One region of the Bittarella massiliensis (ex Durand et al. 2017) genome, then DNA from elsewhere that is predicted to be linked to it. Evidence: predicted binding sites of a transcription regulator. Region 1 holds the regulator's gene; the other holds the start of a gene.
What was found. The regulator NrdR, encoded in region 1, represses ribonucleotide reductase genes. The targets are predictions, from matches to a motif close to CACNANATNTNGTG.
Positions count from the first base shown of each region.

Region 1 (3,863 bases):
GCCATCACCGGTTCGATCTACTCCTTCGGCTACACCCTGCTGGTGGGTGTGCTCATGAACTTTGTCATGGGCATGGGCGCCTCTCGACTGATGCTCAGGTCCGTCTCCAAGTTCAAGTGCTTTGGCTCCAAATGGCTGTACGGAGGTAAAAAAGATGAAGAGTAACATGAATATCGTCGGCAAGCGAAAAATCTTTTTCACCATCTCCCTGGCCATTGTGGCGGTGACCATCCTGGTCTCGGTGATTTTCGGCGTCAAGCGGGACATCCAGTTCACCGGCGGCGCCATCATCACCTATTCCTATCAGGGCGAGCTGGACAAATCCTCCTTTGAAAGCGAGATGAAGGCGGCGCTGGACGGCCAGCACCTCAACTTGCAGTACTCGCAAAACAGCGCCACCGGCAAACAGAATGTGGTGATCTCCCTGCCCAATTCGGGCACCATCTCCATCGACAAGGTCAGTTCGATCCAGTCGATGCTCGATGAAAAATTTGCTGCCAACGAGCTGACCCAGGAGTCGATCGACAGCGTCGATCCCACCATGGGCGGCGAGTTCTTCCTCAAGTGCATTGCCGCTGTGGTCTTTGCCGCCGTGCTGATGATCCTCTTCATCGCCCTGCGCTTTCGCAAAATCGGCGGCTGGTCGGCGGGTGTCATGGCTGTGGTGGCCCTGCTCCATGACGTGGTCATGGTCTTTGCGGTCTTCACCCTCTGCCGCATCCCCCTCAACGACAACTTTATTGCCGTTGTTTTGACCATTCTAGGCTACTCGATCAACGACACCATTGTCATCTACGACCGCATCCGCGAGAACACCCAGTTGCACCGCTCGATGCCGGTGGCCGAACGGGTCAACCTGAGCATCAACCAGAGTTTTGTGCGCACCATGAACACCACCATCACCACCGTTATGGCCATGAGCGTGGTCTGCATCGTGGCGCTGATCTTCAACGTCACCACCATCCTGACCTTCGCCTTCCCCATGATCGTGGGCATGATTTCCGGCGTCTACTCCAGCCTCTGCATCAGCGGCCCGTTGTGGGTGGTTTGGCAGGAGCACAAAGCCAAAAAGAAGGCCGAAGCCGCCAAAGCGCCCAAGGCCAAAAAGAAAAAATAAGGCTCTCCCTTTTTCGCGCAGAGAAATTCCCGCTGTCCGCTGGACGGCGGGAATTTTTTTGACCCGTACAGAGTTGCAATTTATCAAAAAATCCCCTATACTAAAAAGCGCCTGACAAAAGGGGAGGAGAGCCCGCCCCTTGATTGGGTTTACCGCATCCGCTCAGCCGGTGTGGAAGGGGAAAGGAGCCTCAGAACTTTGTGGGCAGGCACACACATAAGGGACCCACAGAAAGGGCGATTTGAAGCGCCGTTTTTCCCTATCAGGGGGATAAGCTCCGGTCTTGCGCTGTCAAAAAAGGGCCCCCCGCTTGAGAGAGGGCCGGCATTGCAGGTGCCCAGGCCCTCTCCCGCAGGAGGGGGTACTCTCCTCCGGCTTACAGGATGGCGGAGAGTACCCAACGAAGGAGGAGGCGGTCAGCTGTATCTCCGGGTGAAAAGGCCGATACAGCACATCCCTTGTCCGACAGGAAAAATGGCAAATTGTTCAGATGTGAGCCGAATTTGTGCAAATAGCAAATTTATGAGCATTTGCTTAGCGGATGAAAAAATTGTCGAATGTTTTTGGTTGTCATATTGTGGATTCCAACGTATAATCTTCCATATTACACGTATGGAGGGAATCAAAATGATCGTGAAGACAGCCTATACAGAAGATCTCCAAAGCAGGATCCGCTACGACTTGATCAGAGAGTACCGGGAACTGAATGAGATCTACTACATCGGCTATGGATTTGAAGTGACGTCTTGTGAGAGCGGGGAATCGCGCCGGATCGCCGATTTCACTTCGCTCTCCCGGCGGGCTGAAAAGGTCTTTCAGCTGCTGGTAGACTGTAAAGTTGCTCCCCTTCAGCTCCAATACGTTTTGGAGGATTTGCTGTAAGGCGGGCACAGAGAGGGAGAAGAACTATATGAAATGTCCGTTTTGTTCCTATACAGAGAGCAAAGTCGTCGATTCCCGCCCCACTGAGGAGGGGGAGAAGATCCGCCGCCGCCGGGAGTGTCTCAGCTGCGGCCGCCGTTTCACCACCTATGAGGTGATTGAAAATCTGCCCCTCATCGTCATCAAAAAGGACAAGTCGAGGGAGCTGTTCGACCGGGACAAACTGCTGGGCGGGCTGATCCGGGCCTGTGAGAAGCGGCCCATCCCCCTGAGCCAGCTGGAAGAGTTGGCGGCCGACATCGAGTCCTCCTTCTTAAACTCCCTGATGGGGGAGGTCACCTCCACCGAAATTGGCGAAAAGGTGATGGAGGAGCTCAAGGCGATCGACGAGGTGGCCTATGTGCGCTTTGCCTCGGTCTACCGGGAATTCAAGGACATCAACTCCTTTATGGACGAGCTCAAACGGCTGCTGCAAAAGGACGGAAAGTAGCGATTTTCCCACATTCAATAGTGCCTTGCCACGCAAGGCGACAATGGGGCGCCCGAGAACGAATTCTCGAGCGCCCCATTGTCGCTTTTTGCGCGCTGTGAAAGCAGGTGACTAGGTCAAAATCTCCCAGGTGATGTTGTCCCCCTTGAGGATGTGCTCCAAGTTGGAGCGAACGCCGTAGCACTCACCCAGGTAGAGGGAGAGTTCTCCCTTTTCCAAATAGCCCTGCATCTTGTAGATGGACACCCCGATGTCCTCCACATTTTTGCGGTTGGTAAACAGGTTGATGAGCTGTTTGCTGTCCTCCCAGGACTGCATCAGCTTTTCGTTCTCTTCGGGCAGCTGTTTGCTGCCGTCGGTGGCCAGCAAGATGACCTCGTTGAGCCTGCCGTTGATGTCGTTGTAGCAGTTGGTGAGAATTTGGGTCGAGGTCACGGCCAGGGCCACCGAGAGGGCGAAGATGCTCAGTGCGAGGATGACGCGCTTCACGAAACCGCCTCCTTATATACTGTAAAGTAAAATGCCTTTTCGGGCATGAGTGGGTGAAAAGGGGGGATCAATTCCCCTCCTTTTTTACGATGCGAATGTTGCGATAGCTGTCGCAGGTCATGAGGAGGACGTCGGGGATGCGGCAGTGGCTGGCCGCCAGTTTGTCCTCTACGAACTGGCGGTCGATCCCGCAGTCGCGCAGGGCCTGTTCCATCAGTTTGCCGTCGCTGATGACCACCAGCTGCGGGGTGGGGTCGGTGCCGGCGATCTGCATGTCCTTATTCTGCACGGTGGCGGCGGAGAAGCGCTGGAGTACGCTGAGTTTGCCGTTGGTCTCGACGATGGCGTAGTAGACGTCTTCCAGGGAGAAGATGTCCTTGAGGCGCAGCTCCTCCAGCAGGTCTTCCACGGTCATCCGCAGCTTTTCCAGCTCGTTTTGCACGATCTTCCCCTCCCGCACCACCACGATGGGGGTACCGGTGACCATCTTGCGGAAGCGGTTGCTCTTGAGGGAGAAAAAGGAGAGGAACACCTCGTAGCAGATGATCAGGAAGATGGGCAGGATGCCGGCCAAAATGGGGATATCGGTGTTCTCGATGGGGAGGGAGACAATATTGGAGATGAGGATGGTGGTCACCAATTCAGAGGGCTGCATCTCACTGATCTGCCGCTTTCCCATCAGTCGCAGGGCTATGACGACGATGGCGTAAAGTATCGTCGTGCGCACAATCAAAACTAACATAACATCACCTGTCGCTAGTATGGTGTCAGCCGCCTCTATTATGTATGAAGCGGTGGAAAAAAGGCCAGAATAGGCCAGAGAGAGGTGATGGAAATGAGACTGTGCGCCGATTTGACGGAGAACATCGTCGCCCTGCGGGCGCT
Region 1 covers NZ_WWVY01000005.1:60,340-64,202, reverse strand. Annotated here, with positions in the region: gene secD (protein translocase subunit SecD) at 1-165, shown strand, start outside; gene secF (protein translocase subunit SecF) at 155-1,117, shown strand; gene GT748_RS07370 (DUF6514 family protein) at 1,745-1,999, shown strand; gene nrdR (transcriptional regulator NrdR) at 2,028-2,489, shown strand; gene GT748_RS07360 (DUF4363 family protein) at 2,601-2,978, opposite strand; gene GT748_RS07355 (DUF421 domain-containing protein) at 3,046-3,720, opposite strand; gene GT748_RS07350 (spore germination protein) at 3,814-3,863, shown strand, end outside.

Region 2 (3,863 bases), on a different contig from region 1:
GGGATGTGCGGCGGCTGCCGGCTGACGGTGGGCGGCGAGACCAAGTTCGCCTGCGTGGACGGCCCCGACTTTGACGGCCACCTGGTGGACTTTGACGAGGCCATCGAGCGCTCGAGCATGTACCGGGATTTTGAGAAGCAGGCCCGGGAAGAGACCTGCAACCTGTTTGCCAAGGAGGTGCAGTAACCGTGCCCAACATGTCTTTAAAGAAAAATGAAATGCCCTCTCAGGCGCCCGATGTGCGCAACAAAAACTTTTTAGAGGTGGCCCTGGGCTACACCGAGGAGCAGGCCGTGGACGAGGCAAACCGCTGCCTGCACTGCAAAAACGCCCCCTGCGTGGGCGGCTGCCCGGTGGCCATCGACATCCCCGCCTTCATCGACAAGGTGAAGGAGCGGGATTTTGAGGGGGCCTATCAGGTGATTGCCCGGCAGAGCTCCCTCCCCGCCGTCTGCGGCCGGGTCTGCCCCCAGGAGACCCAGTGCGAGGGGAAATGCGTGCGGGGCATCAAGGGGGAGCCGGTGGCCATCGGCCGGTTGGAGCGGTTTGTGGCCGACTGGCACAACAGCCACAGCACCGAGGCGCCCCAGCGCCCCGCCCCCAACGGGCACAAGGTGGCCGTCATCGGCTCGGGCCCCTCGGGCCTGACCTGCGCCGGCGACCTGGTGAAAAAGGGCTATGACGTGACCGTGTTTGAGGCCCTTCACCTGGCCGGCGGGGTGCTGGTCTACGGCATCCCCGAGTTCCGGCTGCCCAAGGCCATCGTGCAAAAGGAGATCGACGGCCTAAAGGCCCTTGGCTGCAAGGTGGAGACCAACATGGTCATCGGCAAGGTGCTCTCCATCGACGAGCTGTTCGAGCAGGGCTTCGAGTCGGTCTTTATCGGCTCGGGCGCGGGGCTGCCCCGGTTCATGCGCATCCCCGGGGAAAACCTGAAGGGGGTCTACTCGGCCAACGAGTTCTTGACCCGGGTCAACCTGATGAAGGCCTACAAAGAGGGGGCCGACACCCCCATCGAGCACGCCAAAAAGGTGGCCGTGGTGGGCGGCGGCAACGTGGCCATGGACGCGGCCCGCTGCGCCAAGCGGCTGGGCGCCGAAGAGGTCTACATCGTCTACCGCCGCTCGGAGGTGGAGCTGCCCGCCCGCCGCGAAGAGGTGGAGCACGCCAAGGAAGAGGGCATCATCTTCAAGCTGCTGTGCAACCCGGTACAGATCCTGCCCGACGAGAACAAGATGGTGGGCGGCATCGAGTGCGTGGAGATGGAGCTGGGCGAGCCCGACGAGTCGGGCCGCCGCCGCCCGGTGGTAAAAGAGGGCTCGGAGTTCGTGCTGGACGTGGACTGCGTGATCATGGCCATCGGCACCTCCCCCAACCCGCTGATCAAGTCCACTACCGCGGGGCTGGAGACCCAGAGGTGGGGCGGCATCATCGCCGACGAGGAGACCGGCCTCACCTCCCGCGAGGGGGTCTACGCCGGGGGCGACGCCGTGACCGGCGCAGCCACCGTCATCCTGGCCATGGGGGCGGGCAAAAAGGCCGCTACCGCCATTGACGAGTACATACAGGGGAAAAACAGCTGAGTTTTCCCGCGAGAAATAGAAGAGGGCGCGCCTTCCCGGGAGAGGGGGGCGCGCCCTCTCCTTTTGCCGCAAAGGGGGAGACAGAGAGGAAGGGAAGGGCGCTTTTGCGGAAAGAGGCTGGGGGGAAGCTGCCGGAGGAGCGCCCCTTTTCCCCCAGCGGCCTCTCCTCCCCCGAGCCATTTACAGGCAAAGTTGGGCAGGCGGTTCAGGGGGGGCCCCACGCCACGCGGGGACGGGTTTGCCGGAACGTCTCCTCGTCACCCCCTTCCATCGCTTCTCTCCACCCCTTCTGCCCCTCCTACGCCCCCTTCGCCGCCGTCGGCCCCGCCCAAACCGGCGCGGCCCTGTCTCTCTTTCCCTTTCTCGTCCGCCCGCAAAACCGGCCAAGAAAATATTGGAAACTCGATATTTTCCCTTCTGCACAAAAGGGGGGAAGAATCTTCTCTATTTTTCGGGCCGCTGGATCGATAACAGATATTGCCCCTATACCCTAGCAGTGATACAATATATGGTGTTATGGCCGACCAGCGGTTTTCTGCGGGGCGGCAAAGCCCCGGATCGAAGAAAGAGGAGAGAAGCGAAATGCCAGTTTCAAAGAATGCAGAGACCGTCCTGGAGCGGCGGTATTTGATACGCGACGAGAGCGGGAAGGTGACCGAGACGGTGGAGGGATTGTTCCACCGGGTGGCCGGTTCCATCGCCGGGGCGGACAAGCCCTATACCGGCGGCGCCTCCACCGAGGCGCTGGAAAAGGAATTCTACGAGGCGATGACCAACCTGGAGTTCCTCCCCAACTCCCCCACCCTGATGAATGCCGGGCGCCCCCTGGGCCAGTTGTCGGCCTGCTTTGTGCTGCCGGTGGCCGACTCGATGGAGGACATCTTTGAGGCGGTGAAACAGGCGGCCCTGATCCACAAATCGGGCGGCGGCACCGGCTTCTCCTTCTCCCGGCTGCGCCCCTGCGGCAGCGCCGTCAAGTCCACCGGCGGGGTGGCCAGCGGCCCCATCAGCTTTATGCGGGTGTTCAACATGGCCACCGAGGCGGTGAAGCAGGGCGGCACCCGGCGGGGGGCCAACATGGGGATCTTGCGGGTGGATCACCCGGACATCCTGGAGTTTATCGACTGCAAGAAAAACAACGCCGACATCACCAACTTCAACATCAGCGTGGGCATCACCGAGGAGTTCATGGCCGCGGTGATCGCCGACGGCGAGTACGACCTGGTCGATCCCTCCACCAAAAAGGTGGTGGGTTCCCTGGGGGCGAAGATGGTCTACGACAAGATCGTGGAGGGCGCCTGGAGAAACGGCGAGCCCGGCATCATCTTCCTGGACCGGCTCAACCGGGACAACGTGGTCCCCGGCCAGGGGCCGATCGAGAGCACCAACCCCTGCGGCGAACAGCCCCTGCTGCCCTACGAGAGCTGCAACCTGGGGTCCATCAACCTGGTGAAGATGCTCAAACAGAGCAAAAACGGCTGCGAGGTGGACTGGGAGAAGCTGGAAAAAACGGTGCGCACCGCCGTCCACTTTTTGGACAACGTCATCGATGTGAACAAGTACCCCCTGGACAAAATCGACGAGACCACCAAGGCCACCCGCAAGATCGGCCTGGGGGTGATGGGATTTGCCGACATGCTGCTGCTGCGGGGCATCTCCTACAACTCGGACGAAGGGGTGGCGGCCGCCCGGGAGATCATGTCCTTCATCAACCGGGTGGGACACGAGGCCAGCGAGGAGCTGGCCCAGCAGCGGGGCGCTTTCCCCCTGTTTGAAGAGAGCATCCTCAAAGACGGGGCGGCCCGCCGCAACAGCACCGTCACCACCATCGCCCCCACCGGCACCCTCTCCATCATCGCCGGGTGCTCTTCGGGGGTGGAGCCGGTCTTCGCCTACGTCTTTATCCGCAACGTGATGGACGGGACCGAGCTCATCGAGGTCAACCCGGTGCTCAAGCAGCTGCTGGAGGAGCGGGGCCTCTACTCCGACGAGCTGATGCGGCGCATCTCCAAAGAGGGGACCATCGCCCACATCGAGGAGATCCCCGAGGACATCCGCCGGGTGTTTGTCTGCGCCCACGACGTGACCCCTGAGTACCACGTAAAGATGCAGGCCGCCTTCCAGGAGTACACCGACAACGCCGTCTCCAAGACGGTCAACTTCGGCCACACCGCCACTTTGGAGGACGTCTCCCAGGTGTACATGCTGGCCTACCGCCTGGGCTGCAAGGGCGTGACCATCTACCGCGACGGCAGCCGGGACAGCCAGGTGCTCAACATC
Region 2 covers NZ_WWVY01000006.1:66,025-69,887, reverse strand. Annotated here, with positions in the region: gene GT748_RS08285 (sulfide/dihydroorotate dehydrogenase-like FAD/NAD-binding protein) at 1-186, shown strand, start outside; gene gltA (NADPH-dependent glutamate synthase) at 189-1,583, shown strand; gene GT748_RS08275 (vitamin B12-dependent ribonucleotide reductase) at 2,166-3,863, shown strand, end outside.
Region 2: the regulator NrdR is predicted to act here: its motif matches at 2,084-2,097, upstream of GT748_RS08275 (vitamin B12-dependent ribonucleotide reductase).